DNA from 3 places in the Cutibacterium granulosum genome. Region 2 is predicted to be linked to each of the others. Evidence: riboswitches for the same ligand, from Rfam matches in the RefSeq annotation. Region 2 holds a riboswitch; each other region holds the start of a gene.

Region 1 (7,293 bases), 260 kb from region 2:
TCGGCTGCACCGTCGAGTTCCCCTACGAGCAGACCTGCTGCGGCCAGATCACCACCAACACCGGATACTTCGACGAGACGGTTCCGATGATCCGTTCCTACGTCGACGCGTTCAGCGACTACGACTACGTCGTCGCCCCGTCGGGTTCGTGTGTCGCAGCCGTGCGTGATCAGCACACCATGATCGCCGAGCACATCGGCGACAAGGGGCTCGAGCGAGCCGCGGCCCAGACCAGCAAGCGCACCTACGATCTGCCGGAGTTCCTCGTCGACGTGCTGGGTGTCACCGACGTCGGCGCCTACTTCCCGCACTCGGTCACCTATCACCCGTCATGTCATGGACGCCGTCTCATCCACCTGGGCGACCGCCCCTACCAGCTGCTCAGGAACGTGCGCGGCATGACCCTGGTGGACCTGCCCGCCGAGGAACAGTGCTGCGGTTTCGGCGGTACGTTCAGCATCAAGAACCCCGACGTCAGCGCCGCCATGGCGGCCGACAAGGCCCGTCACGTGCGCGAGACCGGTGCCGAGTACGTCGTCGCAGGTGACAACTCCTGCCTGCTCAACATCGGCGGAGTGCTGTCGCGGCAGAACTCTGGCGTCAAGCCCATTCACCTCGCCGAGATCCTGGCGAACACGGAGGAGGACTGACCATGACCACCGAACTGCGTCGGATCACCGAGGGCAACAACGGGGTCGCCCGTCTCACCCCGGCCCCGGACAACCCCGGAACGTTCCTGGGGATGCCGAAGTTCTCCGAAGCCGCCAAGCGTGAGCTGAGCATTGGTGTGCAGCGCAAGAACATGCGCAACGCCACCACGACGATCCGCAACAAGCGCGCCATGCGCGTCTCCGAGTCCCCGGACTGGGAGGATCTGCGTGGTGCCGCCAAGGAGATCAAGGACCGGGTGGGGCGTCACCTGGACACCTACCTGCTGCAGGCCGAGGAATCCCTCAAGGCTAACGGGGTGCACGTGCACTGGGCCCGCAATGCCCAGGAGGCCAACGAGATCGTCGCCCAGGTCGCGAAGGCCAAGGGGGTGGACGAGGTCGTCAAGATCAAGTCCATCACCACCCAGGAGACCGACCTCAACGAGTACCTGGAGGAACAGGGCATCGCCGCCTGGGAGACCGACCTGGCCGAGCTCATCGTGCAGTTGGGCCACGACCGCCCCTCCCACATCGTCGTGCCGGCCATCCACCGCAACCGTTCCGAGGTGCGGGAGATCTTCCTGCAGGAGATGAAGAACTACGGCCGCCCGGCCCCCGAGGACATCTCGGAGAATCCTCCGGAGCTCACCAACGCGGCCCGTCTGCACCTGCGTGAGAAGTTCCTGCGCGCCAAAGTGGCCGTCTCGGGTGGCAACTTCGTGCTCGCCGACACCGGATCACTGGTCATCGTGGAGTCCGAGGGCAATGGCCGCATGTGCCTCACCCTGCCCGAGACCCTCGTGTCGGTCGTCGGCATCGAGAAGGTGCTGCCCAGCTACGACGACCTCGAGGTGTTCCTCAAGCTGCTGCCCCGTTCGGGCACCGGCGAGCGGATGAACCCCTACAACTCGATGTGGAGCGGTGTCACCGAGGGTGACGGCCCCCAGGAGCAGCACGTCATCTTCATGGACAACGGTCGTACCGACGCCCTGGCCGACGAGCTGGGACGCGAGGTGCTGCGCTGCATCCGCTGCGCCTCCTGCCTCAACATCTGCCCGGTCTACGAGCGCACCGGCGGCCACGCCTACGGCTCGGTGTACCCCGGACCGATCGGTGCCGCCCTCAACCCGCAGCTGCGTGGTGTGGAGGACCCCGTCGACCGTGGCCTGCCCTACGCCTGCTCGTTGTGCGGTGCGTGCAACGAGGTGTGCCCGGTGAAGATCCCCTTCACCGACATCCTCGTGCACCTGCGTCAGCGCGTCGTGCAGTCCGAGAAGGCCGACAAGATCCCCGCCGACTACGAGGTAGCCGGTGAGATGGGGCTCATGAAGACTTCACAGTGGGCCCTGAGCGACGCCAAGCACTTCGAGATGGTCCAGAAGGGCTCGCAGCTGGCCGGCAAGGTGATGCGCGGCAAGAAGCTGGGGCCGATCCCGGTTCCCGTGGCCGAACGATGGCTCAAGTACCGCGACGTCGACGAGATCCCGTCGCAGAGTTTCCGCAACTGGTGGAAGAAGAATCGGGAGGAGCACTGATGATCGACGAAGTTCAGGCCCGTGAGGACATCCTGGCCCGGATCCGCCAGGCCACCGCAGACGTCACGCAGTCCGATCCGCAGAAGGATGCGCCGATCACCTGGCAGTACGGTCGGGGCATCGACATGGACGACGTCGTGGGCACCTTCGTGCAGCGGGTGCGCGACTACAACTGTTCCGTCGTGGAGGTTCCCGCCGTCGACGTGCCCCAGGCCGTCGTCGACGCCCTCAAGGAGACCGGGGCCGACGAGTCCGTCGTCGTCCCCTCCGGGCTTGACGAGTCCTGGCGCACGGCCATCTCCGAGGCTGGCATCGAGGTTCGTGTCGACGATCCGGAACTGAGCAAGACCGAGCTGGACGACACCCAGGCCGTCGTCACGGCGGCTGCCTCCGGTGTGGCCGACACCGGCACCATCGTGCTCACCCATCTGGCCGATCAGGGACGACGTGCCCTCACCCTGGTTCCCGACCGTCACGTCTGCGTGATCAAGGCAAGCCAGGTCGTCTCCGATGTGCCGGAGGCCGTGCAGGCCGTCAGACCGGCCGTGCTCGATCATCACCCGCTGACGTGGATCTCGGGCGGTTCGGCGACCAGTGACATCGAGCTGGCCCGAGTCAATGGGGTGCACGGTCCCCGTCAGCTCCACGTCATCGTCGTGACGGATCAGTGAGCTGATCGACTGACGCAATCCCTTGGGGAACGCCTCCGCTCGAGCAATCGGGTGGAGGCGTTCCTCATGCCCGCAGATTCGCCTGCACCGAACACGCCCCAAGATGTGCCTACCGGCGGGTTCCACATGGTGTATAACTAGATGTCGTACTGGTCTTTCAGTCCAAACACAAGATGTTGGGATATGAGAGCCAAGAGGGAACCCGGTGGGAATCCGGGACTGTCCCGCAGCGGTATGGGAAACGACCGGCGACACACGCACTGGCCACTGGCTGGGAAGCGTCGTCCAGTAGGAGATCGAACGATCGCGTCCCCGAGTCCGAAGACCTGCCAGTACCCGGGCTGTGACCCGGCTGCACGAGCCCTGTGACAGGGGCGGCGAACTCCGAGGAGAGACATGACCGTACACCACCCCCAGACGCCCTCGACCACACCCGTGAGGCACACCACCACGTCCCAGCTCACGTCGCATGGACCGGGGCAGACGTCCTCCACCGTGCTACGTCAGGTGCGCAAGCGCGACGGGCGCATCGTCGCCTTCGACCCAGCCCGCATCGCCCATGCCGCTCGCAAGGCCCTGGAGGCCACCGGCGTCGCCGAGGCCGAGGCCATCTCGCTGAGCGTCGCACTGGCCGTCGTCGACGAACTACGCAGCGAGCAGCGCCCCGGTGCCGGTACGGTGGCCGCCACCGCGACCGGCCCCGTGATCCCCGACGTCGAACACATCCAGGACGTCGTCGAGAAGGTCCTCATGGAGCGCGGCCAGGCCGAGACGGCCAAGGCATACATCCTCTACCGGCAGCGCCGCTCCACGGCTCGCGAACAGCAGTCGGCCCTCATGACCTCGCTGCGCGAGATCACCTTCTCCGATGCCAGGGACAGCGACGTCAAGCGCGAGAACGCCAACGTCGACGGCAACACAGCGATGGGCTCGATGCTGCGCTTCGGCACCGAGTCGGCCAAGCAGTTCAACCTGCTCTCGGTGCTCGACCCGGCCCATGCCGCCGCCCACCGGGACGGTGACATCCACATCCACGACCTCGACTTCCTCACCCTGACGACCACCTGCTGCCAGATCAACCTCAGCGAGCTGTTCCGCACCGGTTTCTCCACCGGGCACGGACACCTGCGCTCCCCGCGTTCGATCAACTCCTACGCAGCCCTGGCGTGCATCGCGATCCAGTCCAACCAGAACGACCAGCATGGTGGTCAGGCCGTCCCCAACTTCGACCGGGACATGGCCCCCGGCGTCGCCCTCACCTGCGCCGATCGGATGCGAGCCAACATGGCTCAGTCCGCTGGCGTCCTCGGTGCTGACCAGGAACGTCAGGACGAGGTGACGCGGCTTGCCGCCACCTGGCCCCTGGAGGCCGACGACGCCACCCAGCACGCCGAGCGGGAAAAACTCGCCGAGGCCTGGCCCGAACTCTCCGCCGAGCAGGTGGTCCGGGTCCACCACGAGGTACGCACCCGCTCGGTGGCCGAGACCGAACGGGCCACCTACCAGGCGATGGAGGCCTTCATCGCCAACCTCAACACGATGAACTCGCGCGCTGGTGCCCAGACGCCGTTCTCCTCGATCAACTACGGCACCGACACCAGCCCGGAGGCCCGGCTGGTGATGCGCTGCCTGCTGGAGGCCACCCGCGCCGGGCTGGGCAATGGCGAGACGGCGATCTTCCCGATCCAGATCTTCCGCGTCATGGAAGGGGTCAACTACCATCCTGGCGACCCCAACCACGACCTCTTCCAGCTGGCCTGCCGCACCAGCGCCGAGCGTCTCTTCCCGAACTTCTCCTTCCAGGACGCCCCCTTCAACGCCGAGTACCACCGCCCCGGCCATCCCGAGACCGAGATCGCCTACATGGGCTGCCGCACCCGCGTCATGTCCAACGTCCACGACACCAGCAGGGCGCAGACCTGGGGGCGTGGCAACCTCTCGTTCACCAGCATCAACCTGCCGCGTCTGGGCATCCAGGCAGACCATGACGTCGATCGGTTCATGTCGGACTTCGACGCATCCATCGACCTGGTCATCGATCAGCTGCTGGAGCGATTCAAGATCCAGGCTCGCAAGAAGGTGCGTAACTTCCCGTTCCTCATGGGGCAGGGGGTCTGGATCGACTCTGCGGGGCTCGGTCCCGACGACAGCGTCGAGGAGGTGCTGCGGCACGGAACCCTCTCGATCGGGTTCATCGGCCTGGCCGAGACCCTCACCGCCCTCGTGGGGGCCCATCACGGGCAGTCCCAGGAGGCCTGGGACCTCGGGTACCGGTTCATCAGCCATCTGCGGGAGCGTACCGACCGCGCCGCCGAGGAGACCGGGCTCAACTTCTCCACCCTGGCCACCCCGGCCGAGGGGCTGTCGGGCAGGTTCGTGCGGATGGACCGGGAACGGTTCGGCGCGTTGCCGGGAATCACCGACCGTGACTACTACACCAACTCGTTCCACATCCCGGTCTGGCACCACATCGGTGCAGCCGAGAAGATCCGCCTGGAGGCGCCGTTCCATGCGTTGACCAATGGCGGGCACATCTCCTACGTCGAGCTCGACGGCGATCCCAGCCGCAATGTCGAGGCATTCGAGACGATCGTGCGGGCCATGCACGACGCCGGTGTGGGGTACGGGTCGATCAACCACCCGGTCGATCGTGACCCGGAGTGCGGCTACACCGGCATCATCGACGACGAGTGCCCCCGGTGCGGGCGTGGTGAGGAGTCCGGGCCGTTCGAGCGGATTCGTCGCATCACCGGCTACCTCGTCGGTGGACTGGACCGGTTCAACGACGCCAAGCGCGCCGAGGTCAACGACCGCGTCCGGCACGGCTGACGCAGATGAGGATCGCGGGGATCGAGCCCGAGTCCATCGTCGACGGACCCGGGGTGCGATACGCCGTCTTCGCCCAAGGCTGCTCCCTGCACTGCCGAGGGTGCCAGAATCCTGCCAGCTGGGACCCGTGCGGTGGTGCAGTGATGCCGGTGGCGGAGATCATGGCCGACATGCGTGCCTCGTCGCTGGCGCAGGGGCTCACGCTCACCGGCGGCGAGGCCAGCGAGCAGGCCGCCGATGCTGCTGTGCTCGCGCGTCACGCCCACGAGATCGGGTGGGACGTGTGGTGCTGGTCGGGTCACCGGTTCGAGGTGCTGCTGCGCCGTGCCCAGGCCGAGCCCGACCTCGCCCAGCTGTTCGGTGAGGTCGACGTGCTGGTGGACGGCCCGTTCCTGCTGGCCCGTCGTACCCTCGCCCTAGCGTGGCGGGGCAGTGACAACCAGCGCCTCATCGATGTGCCCGCCTCCTTGGCGGCGGGCACCGCGGTGGAATGGGAGGAGAACTCGACGGTCGAGTCCATGCAACGCCAGCGATGATCCACCAGTGTCCCCAGGACCAGGCGTCTTTCCGCCGAGATGAGTCGCTGTGTCGAGCGTGGGACTGTTGTGCTCCGGTGGTTTGTCAGGGATGAGCACGTCATCTCGACGTGACCCTCTTTATGGACGCCAAGGAAATTCGGCTCATCCGAATCCAGGGTGTAGTCGGGGTCTGAACCCGCCGGTCTCGAGCAGGGATCTGGCGATGTAGTTGGTCAGGTTGCGGAACCCCAGTGCCGAGCCGCGCAGGTGCTCGAGCCTGCCGTTGATCGCCTCGGTGGGCCCGTTGGAGGTGCTGGGCCGGTCGAAGTAGGCCAGGACGTCGGCGGCGCGCTTCTTCAGCGTCCTGCCGAGCTTGGTGATCTCGACCAGGGCCTTGGGGACGCCGGTGCTGATCGAGTCGATGAGCCGGGCCATCAGCTCGCGGCCGTGGCGCCGGTTCTCGTGGCGGTAGGCGGCGATCATGCGCTGGTAGACGCTCCGTGACCTCGACCTCGACGTGGGCGTCGTCGGCGAGCAGGGTGTCCAGTCGGTCCTTGTGCTTGTCGTTGAGCAGGTCGGCGCCGTTACCGCTGCCGCACCGACCAGACGCATGTCTACAGGGAATCCGCGCCCATCGACGACCTGGTCGAAGACCTCATGGTCAAGGCCCTGCGCAAGGTCGAGATGAGGGCCCTGTTGGCACCCGCCGCGCCCGACGTCGATGCGGCCGCCATCCAGCGGGAGTTGGCCGACATCGACGCCAAGAGGATCCACTACGCCACAATGCTGGCCGACGACGAGATGGACGACGCTCAGTTCAAGGCCGCCAACAAGCGGCTCGCCGCGCGTCGCGCGGCGTTGGAGGAGCAACTGCCAGCCCCGGTCTCCCCGGTGGCCCAGCGCATTCTCGATGTGCCCCCGGAGACCGTGGCCAACGAGTGGGCCCTGCTCGACCAGGACGAGAAGCGGGCCCTGATCGACGCACTGTTCACTATCGAGCTGGCGGCCCCCGGCACCAAGGAGAACGCCTACAAGGACTGGCGGAAGAGGATCGTGAACCCCGAGACGGTCATCGTGACGCCGAAGCAGC
Region 2 (7,293 bases):
CATTGACGTCGTGAGCGCCGTTCTGCGCATCCGCCGCGTTGATGATGGCCTGTGGCCCACCCTTGCTACCACTGGTGAAGACGGTGTCCTTGGCCGAGTCGAAGAGCAGCACCGTCGGGGTCTTCCTGGCCTTCGGAGCCTTCTGGAGGGCGTCGAGCCGATCGTCCATGTCCTGCACGGCCTTCTTGCCGGTCTGCTCGTTGCCGGTGAGGGTGGCAAGGTTGGTGATGTCGGTCCGCACTGCGTTCCAAGGGTCCATGACACCGCGGGCGCTCTGCCCGTCCTTCTGTCGGCATGACTCGGTGAGAAGGTAACTGTTGATGCCCTTGTCGTGCAGGTTGTCGGGGGTGAGGTTGTTCGCCTCGGAGAATCCGTAGTCCCACCCGGCGACGACGACGTCGGGCCTGTTGGCGATGACCGACTCAAGGGTCATGTAACCCTTGACGCCCTCGTGCAGACTGTTGATGGTGTCGGCCCCGTACTTGGCAGTGAGGATCTCCTTGTCCCGATCTGCCGAACTTATCGCGGCGATCTGCTTTTGCGCCCCGGCGCTCAGCGCCATGGCGATGATGCTGCCGTCATTGACGTAGAGTCGCTCGGCCTTCTTGGGGTAGGTGACCTTCTTGCCACAGTTGGTCACGGTGACTTCGTTGAAGTCCTTGGCGGACTCGCCGCTCTTGGAGGCTGATCCACCGCCACAGGCGGTGAGTCCCACAGCCAGGCAGGAGGCCAGGACGACAGGTAGGAGTTTGGTGGACATTTCAGTTTTCCTCTCGGTTGGGATTGGGCAGCGGTGCGGTGCACACGAGTTCCTGGCTGCCGTCGGGAGTGGTGACATGGTGTGCGACGACGTGGAATGCCGTCGCGACGTTCGATGGGCTGAGCGCCTCACGAGCCGGACCTGCGGAGAGCACTCCGCCGTCGGCCAGGACGACCACGTGGTCGAAATGCGAAGCAGCCATGCCGAGGTCGTGGATGGTGGCGACCACCGTCCGACCGCTGGCGCGCAGCGTGTCCAGCAGCATGAGTTGGTGAAGCACGTCGAGGTGATTGGTCGGCTCGTCCAACATGATGAGGTCGGCGCCCTGGGCCAGGCCACGGGCGATGACGGCGCGGCGCCGCTCACCGCCCGACAGGTGGTCACAACGACGATCGATGAGGTGGTCCAGTCCCACCAAGGCCAGGGAGTCCCGGATGATCCGCCGCTCGGAACGCTGCCCCACCTGCCACGGCTTGCGGTGCGGGGTACGTCCCAGCGCGACCATCTCACCCAGCAGGAGGTCAGGCGATGGCGACTCCTCCTGCCCGACGAAGGCCATGAGCCGGGCACGTTGCATGGGGGTGTAGTCGGTGACGGAGGTGCCGTTGAGCAGGACGTCGCCGGAATTGAACTGGCGCACCCCGGCGATGGATCGCAGCAGAGTCGACTTGCCGACTCCGTTGACGCCGACGATGGCGGTGAGCTTCCCCGGCTCGGCGATGAAACTGACGTCGTCGACGACGATGCGATCGTTGATGCGGCACTGGACATTGCGAACTTCGAGACGTGTCATGACTCACTCGAGAATCGGTACTGGCTGCGCCCCATGAGGTACAGAAAGATGGGAGCGCCGATGAACCCGGTGACGACGCCGAGCGGCACCTCCTGTGGTGCCGCGATGACGCGGGCGCCGACGTCCACCCACAGCAGGAAGAGGCTGCCGATGGCGGCGGCGACGGGCACCATCGACCGGTGACTGGCTCCCACGAGCAGCCGGGACATGTGCGGAATGACGAGCCCGACGAATCCGATGCCGCCGGAGACCGCCACGAGCACCCCGACGAGTACCGAGTTGCCGACGAACAACGCCTTGCGCACCCTGGTATCGGGGATGCCGAGGGATCGAGCGACGTCGGTGCCAGCAGCCAGGGCGTCGAGCCAACCCGAGAACGCGATCATGAGCACGGCGGACAGAGCGGTGACGATGGCAGCCATCCACAAGCTGTCCCAGGTGGCACCGGCCACCGATCCCAGCATCCAGTACAACACCGACTGCGCCGCACGCGGATCCGAGCTGCGAAAGACGAGGAAACTCGCCAGTGCCGAGAATGCCGCAGAGAGCACGACGCCCGAGAGCACCAGCCGCAGCGGCGTCATGCCGCCCTGGGCCATGGAGATGAGGTACACCAGACCGGCGGCGCCCAATGCCCCCACCAAGGCCCCGAGGGTGAGTCGGTGAGGACCCCAGGAAGCGAACATCCCCAGGGCGATGACCGCGGTGGCCCCCACACTCGCACCGGCCGAGACACCCAGCAGGTAGGGGTCGGCCAGCGGGTTGCGCACCAGGGTCTGCATACCGCTTCCGGCCAGGGCGAGTCCAGCTCCGACGATGATCGCCAGCAGTGCCCTGGGGGCACGCAGGTCCCAGACGATGAGATCGATCGTCGAGTCAGGGCCCGGCTCGCCGGTGATCCTGGCACCAACCGTGTCAAGAACGCCACGCATCGGCAATGGTTCCGAACCGATGGTCAGCGAGAAGACGGCGCTGACGACGATGAGCACGACGAGGATGATCACCAGGGGCGCCACTGGCAACCGGCGGTCCCGCTCGACCGACCGTCTCGAGGAAGGCATAGCTGTTCCTTCTGGGTGCGAGGACCTTGATGCGAGGCCCGAACGACACAAGTCATGCATGGGGTCTTCGGACTTCGGATCACCCTCGGTCGGCCCTTCCCAGGATCACTCCCAGTGGTCTTGCCGACGTCGTCACCGTCACCGCTGCGCAACAGTCCCGGATTCCCACCGGGTTCACCGCGACCTCATCGGGGCCGCACCATGCACGTGACGCACGTTAGCACCTGTGACACGCAAATCGCGACGCGCCGGCCACCAGCCCCCTGCCGTAGCCGCCCGCCAACCCCTTGTCGCAGGCGCGTCGGGCACGTGGGACGCCCCGGCTCGTGAGTCTGAAGGGTGCGCTGGGGGGCGGTACCTCGCACCCCCGTGGCAATTCGGTTCGACAAGACACCCCGTGCCACACCACGTGGCAGACACCACGATCCCCAACACATCTGCCACGGAGACGAACGGGCCACAACCTCGCCACAGACTGGATCTCCACACCGCGCAGAGCTCCCCAACTGCGAAAAGTTGTGCTCCCGGCGCCGCTTCATACCTGGAGTACAACTTTGTGGCTGAAAAATTCTTCCTACCAGCACAAGCGTGAGGGTAAGTACAATTTTTCTCGACTGGTTCAGTAGCCAGAACCACAGGGAGCAGCCTCGAAGACTGCACTCAGACACCCAGTCCGAGGGTGCAAGTACAATCTTTCGGTCAAAAAGTTGTGCTCTACCGTCCCGAAAGGGGAAGTGCACTCAGCTTTCCGGTGTATCGGAACACGCTCTGCCTGACCAGGAGCTTGACGAGATGGATCACAAGGACTGAAAAAGTCAGGATGCCTCGTCACCTTTCCACAGATAGTGAAATCCGCGACCTGCCATCGCCTCTGACGAAGGCTGCAGTACTCCATCAGCCATGAGGTCCTTGAGGACCTGTCCGACGTTGGAAGCCCTCACCCCCAGGATGGCGCCCAATTCTGTCGTACTAATACGCCCTCGATGCCGGGCATATTGACGAGCCGTCACTGCTCTACTGGGCACTGAACGCTTCAAACCGCGATTCGCATATTCCATGTCCAGCTGCTTGTTTGCTCTCTTGGAAAGGGTAAACGCGGGGAGGGCTTCGTCGGGAACGCCGCGGATGGGCTTCAGCAAGGGTTCGCCATCACACTCCGTCTGCCGTAGGAGCTCAAGGGTTTCGTGAACTTCCTCGACGGGGACTTGCAGGTAGGGAGCAAGAATGTCCTCGTCGATCCAGAGATGATCTGTGAGGAAACGCATAACCATCAAAGTGCGGAGGTTTTGCATGAGCTCGGGAACATCCATACCAGTCAGCCACGATGTCCATGCCACGTCAGGACCGACACCGGAAAACGTCGTCACCACATAGGGACCGTCAATTTCCCGAATGGTCGGCATGCGAAGCCCCCGGCGAAGCAAATCACCAACCATACGGTCAACTCCGATACCTTCACGTTCTGCAATTCGAAGTGATGCCAAGAGCTCAGTGAGAGCAACGTTCCTGGACGTCGATGGGTGGGTGATGATGTTCTCAGCCGTCACACCTCCGAAGAATCCTCCGGGGCTGGTAACTCGCAAGACGGCTCCTTCGTGCTCGATGAGCGTTGCATCGGACAGCCCCCATTCACGATGAGCCAACCCATTGACGATGGCCTCACGAATGGCACGTTCCGGCAGCTGGCGGACCTGCCCCTCGACAAGTCCTGAAGACACATGCGACAAAGGGTTGTACGCCCGCGCGACGGCGAACGTCCGTTGGAGCTGCTCAAGCAGTGATACCCCACCAATACGTACTCGGTCACCGCTGTCCTGACCGGGCATGTCGCGACGTATGTAGTCGAGGCATGGCTCGGGACGCCCCACAAAGACCAGAGCAGCAGCATTGGTGAGCTTGCCATCACCATCAATGGCGTTCAACCGGGACAGCAACTCACGACTCGTACAGTTGGCCAATTCCACCGCCGCCTCGTCGGTGCTGGCTTGAAGGAAGGCGCGTGCTGCGTCAAGGGCAGCAGGTCGCACTTCCTCCAGGCTCACGTTTGAGAACTGCGCCGACCAGTCGTAGCGGATGGAGTACTGATGGCGGTGGTGCCATGACGTTGCGTCGATCTCCTCGCAATGATCACCAATCCGCCAGCGGATCTTTCCCTTGACCTTGATCGGTTCCAGCGCGGTGGGTGATCTGACGATCAACAACCTGGCATCGTGAACGTGGACTTCTCGGACGTCAACGGTCAACGCGCGAGAAGTGTGCTCATAGATCTTCCTCCGCAACCATTCGGTATCCAAGGATGTACCGATGAGCAATGGTCCATCATCCTTGTCATTGACTCCGACGATCAGAGCACCACCCCCAGGGGTGTTGGCCATGCACGCGGCTTCACCGGCAAGCTGCTCAGCGGCTCGTTCATCCTCACGTCGACCCAGTAGCAGCTCACCGTGCTTGCCTCGTCGGCTGGAGTCCTCCTTGAAGTCAAGATACTTGCATTCCGGGACCCGGTGCCCTGCGTCCAAGTGCTCCAGCGCAGTGTCGATCTCAACTGCAATCGGGTCTGGCCCGAAAGTTGTTCCCATGTGAGCAGTCTACTTCCAGCTACAAGTTTGTGCCCAGAAACTTTTAATCAGGCATCCAGTCCAGACATTGAGTACAACTTTATGACTGAAAAGTTATGAGCAAGCTCTGCGGCGAGGAGTGCGCACACATTTTCGCTGGATCTGAAGTCCCCCACGATTGGCGCGACAACTGGCTGCCATGTTGGGACAACATGCCAGCAGACGGCTGGTTCAGTGTGGTATTTCGGTTCGGCAGGGCACCTCGTGCCACGTCAGGTGGCAAACCCCACGATCCCCAACACATCTGCCACAGGATCGCTGGGCCAAGACTCGCTCGGCAGACCGGATCACACCTCACCCGGGCCCGCGCGTACTCTCACTCACACTGCGAAACTTGCAGTGTGAGTGAAAAAGTGTGAGCTGCGGTCTTGCGCCCACTCCCTCCACCCCTAGAGCTGAAGTGGACGACAACGAGACCGGACACAGCCGGGGAGTAACCCTAGGAGAAATGAGGACACCACGGGAGAACCGGATGCATGGGGCAGGAGGCAGCGAGGGAAGGGCTGGGCGCAGAGCTCGGGACCAAGGAAAACAGGGGCGGCACCCTACGCCTCGGGAAACCCACGGGGAAGCGGGGCGCCACAGGCAAAGCAGGTGTGCCACGAACGAATGGGCACAGGCCGAGCAGGGGGGCAGTTCAGCTCCAGAGGGCGTCGCCCTCCCAGGTACCCGACGAGATCACTGGGACGACCTGGCCCGAGAGCACCGAGCCCGGATGTGGATCGGTCGGCAGCCCGGCTGGCAGGGCCAGGGTGAGGGGGAATCCAACCTTGCCCATACATCGCCACCACTGTTCCCCGGTGAGTTCGTTGGTGCGCTTCTCGCACTGATCAACGACCATCGTCATTTCTGCGACCGCACTCACCTCGGCGCGGCTCGCCCGACCCGCCTCCAACTCCATGAGCCACGGGCTGATGAGGTGTCCGGCGGAGAACTGGATGTCGCTGCGAGGACCGAAACCGCCCTCCTCGGAGGCTCCATAGGCCTCCTCGGAGTCGTGGACCCGGATGAATCCGTTGGCGACGGCCCCGACGCGCAGGTGCTGGACGAATGCCGAGGTGTCGTCGCCGGGCTCGGCACACAGTGGGTACTCGACGGGATCGTCGGCATTGGCCAGGAACCGTGCGACCCGCTTGCCGTGTACCCCGCCGGAGGCACCGCTCACCGCTAATTGCGACAGCGGCGAACCGCCCTCCACGAGCTCCACCAGGGCCACCGTAGGACGGTAGCGCCGCACCTCGGCAGCGTGGGTCGTTGGGGCGACGAGGGAGGCCATCGTGTCCATCTCACCATCCCGGCTGAGCATGGCGAGACGTGCCCCCGACGGATCGGTGTAGGCGGCCAACAGATCGAAACCACCGACGTCCTCCACACCGACAGCGCCAGCCTGCGCAGCGGAGTTGACGAGGAAATCGAGACCGGGGGCGTCGAAGCCCAGAGCATGCAGGTCGTGGGAGATCACCTGACGATGATAGGCGCGATTGGCCACGGCTGCCATCGCCGCGATCTCATCGCCGGGGCTGCCATTCATCGGAGCCGGCCTCGGCAGGCCCCGTGTCGATCAGGCCCGTGTCGGTCAGCCTCGAGTGGTCAGGCAGTGTTGATCGGTGGATCGCGACGATCAATGCATCACAGTCGGCTTGGTATCGGGCCTTGTCATGCCCCACCCTGGCCTGCCCCATCACTGGGCCATCCCCGGTCAGGCGGTGGCCAGCTCGGAACAGGACGACAGACAATCAACCCGAGAACGACACGACCGATCCAGTCGGTTTCACACCCAACCAGCCAGCTGCGAAGCCGCAACACCCCACCGAGGACTCCAACACAGGTGTCAAGGTGCTAGCCACCCCGGACCGAGACGACCGGACCGAGACGAAAGGCAGCGGCCACCCCGAAACGACAGACAATCAACCCGGAAAACAACACAGCCGATCCAACCAGCCAACTGCAGGGCACGCAACACCTCATCACGAATCTTGGCAGAACAACGCGGGGTGCAGTCACCAACCCCGCTACCAGCTTCACACCCGATCAGCCCCGCAACCAGACACTCCCGTAGGG
Region 3 (7,293 bases), 370 kb from region 2:
TCGAGAGGGCCCGGGCGACCTGACGGCGCGACATCCGTGACGTCGGGGTGCCGTTGACCTGCACTTCGCCGCCGAGGCTCGGCTGCAGCCCGGCGACCGAGCGCAACAGGGTGGACTTTCCGGCACCATTGGGCCCCACGAGCCCAATCATCTGCCCGGCACCCACCGCGCCCGTCACCCCCGACAACACCGTGGTGACGTGACGCCCCGAACGGTACCCGACCGTCAGGTTCGACAGTGTGAGACCGGTCATGTCGCCTCCGCCTCCCGGTACCAGCGCACCAGGATGATCATGACGACCGGCGCCCCGAACACCGCGTTGACGGCATTGACGGGCAGCACGTCGTCGCCGGGCAGCTGTGCCAGGATGTCGGCCATCAATGCCAGGGATCCGCCGGTGAGGATGCATCCGGGCAGCAGATGACGATGATCGGCCGTTCCCAGTACCCCACGCGTCAGATGTGGGATTGCGATGCCCAGGAAACTGATCGGCCCGCAGAACGCGGTGGCCGCCCCGGCGAGGATCGCGGTGCTCGCCACCAGCAGGGTGCGCACCACCTTGAGGTTCATTCCCATCGTCTGGGCGTAGCGTTCTCCCAACAACAAGGCGTTGAGCGGCTTGGCGAGCAGCAGACTGGCCAGGATCATGACGATCATGATCGGCACCATGGCTCGCAGGTTCTGCCACGTCACGCCGTGGTAGCTGCCGAACTGCCAGCGGGTGTACTGGGCGATGAGCTCCGGGCTGGCCCGCGACAACAGCACGGTGACCCCTGACGAGACGAAGTACCCGATCATGACGCCGAGCAGCAGCAGGATCGTCGAGGAGTGGATGAACCGGCCGGCCAGCATGACGATGAGCAGGACGACGGCTGCCCCCAGTGCCGCGGCGACCATGACCAACAGGTCCGGCCCGATTCCCAGCCCGGAGGCGAAGCTGGCCGCCCCCGCCGATGCCGAGGTGGACAGCACCACCAGGGCAACGCCCAGACTGGCACCCGAGGAGATACCCAGCACGTATGGGTCGGCCAGTGGGTTGCGGAACAGGGTCTGCATCTCCAGCCCGGACACTCCCAGCGCCGCCCCGACGAGCAGGGCGGTGATGGTACGAGGCTCGCGGACGTCGCGGATGATCGTCATCGAGACTGGGTCGACGTCGGTGCCACCGGTGAGGATCGTCATGACGTCACCCAGCGGGATGTTCACCGATCCCAGCGCCAGGCCGGCCAGGGTGACGGCGAGGAGGATCGTTGCGAGGATCGTGAAACGCACCGGCAGTGGCAGCCCGCGTCGTCCCTGCGTCTGGCGGCTCCGCACATCCCGGTGATCCCGCACGTCCCGACCCCGCCCATCCTGACCTCGTACGTCCCGGCCCGGTGCCTCTCGGTTCTGTGGCGTCTCCTGGTGGCTGTTCCACCAGGTGCCCCTGATCCGCTCGCCGTGTGTCTCGTGACGTCCGTGCCTCCCGCGACGGCCCGGCACTTGATCCTGAGTCGCAGTCACTTCGCGGTGGCCTTGCGGTAGAAGTAGAACTGGTGATCGGCATCCAGCTCAGGGTGCAGGATCGCCGTCAGATCCGCCAGGACGAGGTCGGGGCGCACGACCCCGGTCTGCCAGTAGTCGTTGCCGTGCTTCGGGTCGGCTCGCAGGGTGGCGTCCCAGACGTTGCCGTTGTCGAGGGCCTTGAGCGACTTCAGACGTGGGTCGGCCTTGAGGATCTCCGGGATGGACGACTTCTCCGGCCCGTCGATCCAGAAGTCGGCATCGTGGGCCTTCTTGATGATGGCCTCGGTGTCCAGCTTCCTGGATGCCACCCCGTGAAGGTCCTTGAACACGTACTCACCGCCTGCGTCGCGCAGGAATTGGATGGAGTAGTTCTCGTTGGGCTTGATGTACCAGACGCCCTTGTACTGCGATCCGTGGAGCACGGTCGGTCGTGTCGTCACCGTGGCGGCGCGTTTCGCGGTCGCATGGTACTTCTCGGCGATCTCGTCGTACTTCTGGTTCGCCGTCTTCTCGGCATTGACGAACAGCGAGTCGTACTTGATCCATTCGGCACGCCCCAGCGGGGTGCTCTCGAGGAAGTTCGGCTCGGCGACGACCGGGATGCCCATCTCCTTGATCTTGTCGATCTTGCTGGTGTTGTCGCTGCCACTGACGAGGTTGAAGATGAACAGGTCCGGGCGCAGCGCCGCCAGCTTCTCTGTGTTGATCTCGGTGGCGTTGTCACCTGCCGCGAAACTGGCGACCTTGTGGTCCTTGAGGGCCTGACGGGTGTTCGAATTCCCCACCCTGTCGACGTTGACCATGCCAGCCACGGAGTCCAGCTTTCCCAACATCTGGAACTTCATCGGCAGGGTCGTCGAACCCAGCGCCACCTTGGTGGTGGGGATGGTGATCTTCTGCGCCCTGGCGAGGTCACCGTCCAGCTTCGGCTGCGGGGCGCCACACTGCACCAGGACGTACTGCACGGGTTTCTTCGCGGTGTTCGACGGGTGCTTGAGCGTCACCACCTTGTACGACTTGTGGTACGACACGGTGATGTCGCGGGCGTCGCGGAAGGTGGCCTTGTCGGTGAAGTAGTCCTTCGAGGAGTCGAAGTCCTTGATGCAGCCCTGCTGGGAGGACGTGCTGGACGGCGTGTCCGCCGAGGAATCCGATTTCTCGGAGCGTGAGCACCCGGCGAGGGTGGCGATGCACATGGCGATGGCGGCTAGGCCCGCCACCAGACGATTGATGGACATGGTTGCTCCCAAGTGGAGGTGAAGGGATGGCGGTGCGGCGAACATCGCCGCTGAGAGGGTCAGCTGAGCTTGGTGTAGTAGTACGGCGTGTACCCCTTCATGAGGTCAGGGTGGAAGATGTACGTGAGGTCGGCCAGCACGACGTCGGGTTGGACGGTCCCGGACTGCCAGAAGTCGTTCCCGGTGTCTGGGGCAGTGCGCTTGCTGGGGTTCCAGACGTTGCCGTGCTGGAAGGCCGACAGGTTCGCGTAGCGCGGGTTCTGCTTGAGGGCGTCGTCCTTGCCGTGCCACGTCGTCATGGACATGTAGTTGCCGTTGAGCCAGAAATCGGCCTTGGAGCCGTACTTGAAGACGACCTCGGCGTCGGTCGGGGTGGCTCCGCTGCCCTTGACGGCCTGGGACATGGCGTCGGTGGCTCCGGCGTCGGTCATGAACCTGATCATGTAGGAGTCGGTTCCCGGGACGTACCACTGCCCCTTGGTCTCCTGGCCGACGAGCACGCTGGGCTTGTCGGTGGCGTTCCTGGCCTTCTTCGCCACCTCGGTGTAGCGCTTGGTGATGCCGTCGAAGTTCTTCGTGGCGGCGCCCTCCTTGTTGAGGAGGATGCCGTAGGTCTTCATCCACTCGGCTCGGGCCAGCGGGGTGGACTCGAGATAGTCGAGGTCCTGCAGCACCGGGATGCCGGCGGACTGCACCTGCTTGAACTCCTTCACCTCTGAGCTGGCGGCCAGCACGGCGTCGGGTTTGAGGGAGATGAGCTTCTCCGTGTCGATCTGCATCCGACTTGACCCGTAGCTGGGCGTGTTGCGGGCCTCGAGGGCGTCTCGTGCCGGTCCGCGGTAGATCTGTTCGAGCTGGTTGACGCCGACGACTGCGTCCAAGGACCCCAGGGTGTGGAGGACCGGGATCTGGGTGGTGGAGGAGGCGGCGATCCGTTTGACCGGGACGTCGATGATCGGGGCCTTGGCGAGCTCACCGGTGAGCGTTGGTCTGGGGGCACCGCACTGCAGTAACACGAAGGTCTGCGCCGGTTTGTCCTGCTTGCCGAGGGTGAGGACCTTGTAGGACTTGTGATAGCTGACGTGGACGTTCCTGGCCCCGGTGAAGGTGACCTTGTCACCGAAGTAGTCCTTGTCCTTGTCGAACTCCCCGGACTTGATGCACCCGGACATGTTGGCACCGGTGCCAGCTGATGGGGTGGTCGTCGAGGCGCTCGGGGAGGTGGAGCCGTCCTTCGTGCCCGAGCAGCCCGTCAGGGCCAGGGAAGGTACGACGAGAAGGGTGAGAAGGACCGAGACACGTCTCGGCAGTGGAGTACCCATGAAGTCTCCTGCAGTCGTGTCGCAGGACCCGCTGGGGCACACCCGGTGTGCTCGGCAGACTCCTACGGCGAGAGTCGGTGAATGCCACTTCGCAGGGAGGCGACCGGACTGAGCTGGAGGGCATCACCGTTGCGCGACAGTGTCGGACTTGCACCGACTTCGCTCGCTGCGGAGTACCTCGGGCCGAGTCCGACCCGGGACACGCACAAAATAGCATGTCTGGTGTCAATCCCTGTGCTGGGGCTGCAATGTGCCAATCCGAGCCCACGGCCGGTCGTCGCTCACATGTGTGCGCAGCTCGCCGACGTCTTCTGGTGCGCAGGCAAGCACGATGCAGGTCGACGGTCCGCCGGATTTCGTGAGATCGAGATCGGTCCTGCCGGGATCGAACCGCAGTCCTGCGGTGGCGGCGATTTGATCGGCCTCCCAGGCGATTCCGTGCGACCCCACCGGTACACAGTCGTGCACCAGGCCCGAGCCCAGCAGCGCACGCACCTCGTCCAGGGTGACGATCTCGCGCCGACCGGGGCATACCTCGTCATCCGGCGCCGAGATCGGGGAACCGACGCATACGAGCACGTCGGCTTCCTGCCCCTGTGCCGTTGCTGTCGGGGCCTCGCCGGGACCCGGTGTGCCAGGGGCTCTGCCCGGTCGTACCCCGATGATCGTCACCCCGATCCCGGTCTGGGTGGTGATGACGTTGTCCTCCGTCGATCCGGTGACGGCCTGGGGGTCGATCCCCGTGGCGACCGCGCACCGCTGGAACTCCTCGATCATTGGCTGGGCCGAGGCGGCGTCCTGACACAGGGTGTTGACGAGGACCATCGGTTGGGCTCCCCCACACAGTATCTCCAGCAGTGGTACTCGCGCGGCCAGGTGGGCACACCACGTCGGATCGGCAGGGTAGGAGTCCCCGGGCCGTGAGCCTATGCCCCCGACTGCGTCACAGGCGATGACCAGGCGCCCAGCCGGTACGTCGGCGAGCAGCAGGTCGCGCAGCCGAGACACCTGGGTGTCGGCATGGAGGCTCCCGGTGCTGTTTCGGGGGACGGCGGTGGGGGCGTGACGCTGAACCTCGCCTGGTTCGTGCGGCGCGGCTGATGGTTCATGAGGTACGGCTGGGCTGGGACTGCGCACCATGCCATTCAATCGCGTGTGGGAGGGTTGCGTGGGTGAGGGTTGAGCGAACACTGTTCGCCTCGGTGAGCCAGATGCCGGGCTGGAGCAGAATTGCCCTGGAGTCACTCGCTGGGGCCACCCGTCGTCGGATGCGTAGCATTCGGCTTGGTTGCTTCAGCACACGTGACGTCTGACGGTGCAACACTGGGTGGTACAGACAGGGGGTAGGTGTGAAGGCACGACTGGTGGTGACGGCAGCGCTCGTGGCGGGTGTCATCGTTGCGGAACGTCTCGCGACGGCCAGACATCATCGACACGTTCAGGTGCGGCGGATCGCCTTGGAGGGGATCGACGGGTTGGCAGGGCGCCAGCGTCCTTGCTGATGAGGCGCACATGTGAGTCAGCGATACATGCTGACCCCCGGGCACGTCTGTACCCTGCCTGTCACGGTGTCCTGCCTGTCAACGGTGCTGGGGCTGGTCGGGATCGATGTTGCGGCCGACCCCTCGTCCACGTCGTGATGCCAGGATTTTCGCCTGCACCCGTGCATCCTGCATTCCTGAGATTTCTTCGTCTGTGCGACGTCTCCCGCACACCCGGGGTGTGCGTCCCTGCCATGTCATCTGCGAACATGGTGTGAGACGACCGATGGTGTGAGCGACCGGGAGGAAGCATGGGAAACCACAAGAGAGTCGGCATTCTCACCGCCGGGGGAGACTGCCCCGGCCTCAACGCAGCAATCCGTGGCTTCGGCAAGGCGGCCATCCGCGAGTACGGCATGGAACTCGTCGGCTTCCATGACGGATTCCTGGGCCTGGCGCAGAACCGTTACGTCGACCTCACCCAACGCGACCTCTCCGGCATTCTCACCGTGGGCGGGACGATCCTGGGAACCAGCCGTGACAAGGTCAATCGCATGATCGTCAATGGCGAGGAGACGGACATGGTGCCGACCATCGTCGACAACTACGACAAGCTCGGCCTGGACGCCCTGGTGACACTTGGTGGTGGGGGAACCTCCAAGAACGCCTACAAACTGCACAAGGCCGGTCTCAACGTCATCCACCTGCCCAAGACCATCGACAACGACATCGTCGGCACCGACGACTCGTTCGGCTTCTCCACCGCCCTGGAGGTGGCCACCGACGCCATCGACCGGCTGCACTCCACCGCTCACTCCCACCACCGGATCATCCTGGCCGAGGTCATGGGGCACCGGGCCGGTTGGCTGGCCCTGGGATCGGGCATCGCCGGTGGGGCAGACATCATCCTGCTGCCCGAGGTGCCCTACAAGCTTGAGTCGATTGCCGAGGCCGTGGAGAGGAGACGCAGCCAGGGACTCAACTTCTCGGTCATCGCCGTGGCCGAGGGGGCGCGCGACGTCTCGGACGCCATGGCCCTGCGGGGTGCTCGTGCCCTCGTGGACAACTCCAGTGCCAAGACCAAACCGGCGGCCAAACGCGCCAAGCGCGACCTGGAGGCCTCCATGCGCGACAACACCATCAAGCTCGCCTCCGAGCTGGAGGAGGCCACCGGCCTGGAGTCTCGGGTGTCGATCCTGGGCTACGTCCAGCGCGGTGGCACGCCGTGCTCCCACGACCGACTGCTCGCCACCCGGCTGGGCACGATGGGTGCCCGCATGGTGCAGGAGGGAAACTTCGGCATCATGGTGGCCGCCAAGGGTTCCGGCACCGACACCGTCGCCCTCAAGGAGATGGCCGGCAAGGTGAAGTACGTGCCGGCGGACCACCCGTGGGTGGAAGCCGCCCGTGAAGTGGGTACCAGCCTCGGCGACTGAGCCACGAGGTGACGGCTCTGCCCGGCCTGGTGGGCATCCTGTGCTCCCGGGCAGCACAGGGCTTCGGGCGACACAAGACCTGCTCCCAGGCGACCCGGCGATCAACCAGTGCGCCCGGCCGTCACAGGCCGGTTCGGCACGGATGATCGGGGCCCCGACCCGGACGCACTGGGTGCATCAAGGACGGCCCCCGCGTCGCAGAGAGCCTGCAGCATTGGGAGCTCCGCGGCGGTGGGAGTCGATCTCGAGACAGGTGGCTCAGTCAAAACGTCGGGTGGTGGCTCAGCCCTGCTGCCCGTGACCGCCCTGC

The links. Region 2 has a riboswitch for cobalamin ahead of CKV91_RS03805 (FecCD family ABC transporter permease). Riboswitches for the same ligand answer to the same signal wherever they lie in the genome.
Region 1: linked by a shared signal. The riboswitch ahead of CKV91_RS02765 (anaerobic ribonucleoside triphosphate reductase) and the one ahead of CKV91_RS03805 (FecCD family ABC transporter permease) in region 2 are both predicted to bind cobalamin.
Region 3: linked by a shared signal. The riboswitch ahead of CKV91_RS02375 (ABC transporter substrate-binding protein) and the one ahead of CKV91_RS03805 (FecCD family ABC transporter permease) in region 2 are both predicted to bind cobalamin.

What each region holds. Positions count from the first base shown of each region.
Region 1 covers NZ_LT906441.1:661,866-669,158, forward strand. Annotated here, with positions in the region: gene CKV91_RS02750 ((Fe-S)-binding protein) at 1-650, shown strand, start outside; gene CKV91_RS02755 (LutB/LldF family L-lactate oxidation iron-sulfur protein) at 653-2,185, shown strand; gene CKV91_RS02760 (LutC/YkgG family protein) at 2,185-2,856, shown strand; cobalamin riboswitch at 2,990-3,204, shown strand; gene CKV91_RS02765 (anaerobic ribonucleoside triphosphate reductase) at 3,253-5,685, shown strand; gene CKV91_RS02770 (4Fe-4S single cluster domain-containing protein) at 5,691-6,221, shown strand; partial or broken gene CKV91_RS02775 (transposase) at 6,366-6,786, opposite strand; gene CKV91_RS02780 (hypothetical protein) at 6,861-7,293, shown strand, end outside; gene CKV91_RS02785 (hypothetical protein) at 7,273-7,293, opposite strand, start outside.
Region 2 covers NZ_LT906441.1:925,285-932,577, reverse strand. Annotated here, with positions in the region: gene CKV91_RS03815 (ABC transporter substrate-binding protein) at 1-760, opposite strand, end outside; gene CKV91_RS03810 (ABC transporter ATP-binding protein) at 762-1,553, opposite strand; gene CKV91_RS03805 (FecCD family ABC transporter permease) at 1,550-2,569, opposite strand; cobalamin riboswitch at 2,658-2,833, opposite strand; gene CKV91_RS03800 (RNA-binding domain-containing protein) at 3,430-5,193, opposite strand; gene CKV91_RS03795 (hypothetical protein) at 5,870-6,730, opposite strand.
Region 3 covers NZ_LT906441.1:557,408-564,700, forward strand. Annotated here, with positions in the region: partial or broken gene CKV91_RS02360 (ABC transporter ATP-binding protein) at 1-253, opposite strand, end outside; gene CKV91_RS02365 (FecCD family ABC transporter permease) at 250-1,431, opposite strand; gene CKV91_RS02370 (ABC transporter substrate-binding protein) at 1,500-2,744, opposite strand; gene CKV91_RS02375 (ABC transporter substrate-binding protein) at 2,804-3,916, opposite strand; cobalamin riboswitch at 4,144-4,279, opposite strand; gene CKV91_RS02385 (transcriptional regulator) at 4,292-5,074, opposite strand; gene CKV91_RS09320 (hypothetical protein) at 5,416-5,568, shown strand; gene CKV91_RS02390 (6-phosphofructokinase) at 5,859-6,983, shown strand; gene CKV91_RS02395 (GNAT family N-acetyltransferase) at 7,266-7,293, opposite strand, start outside.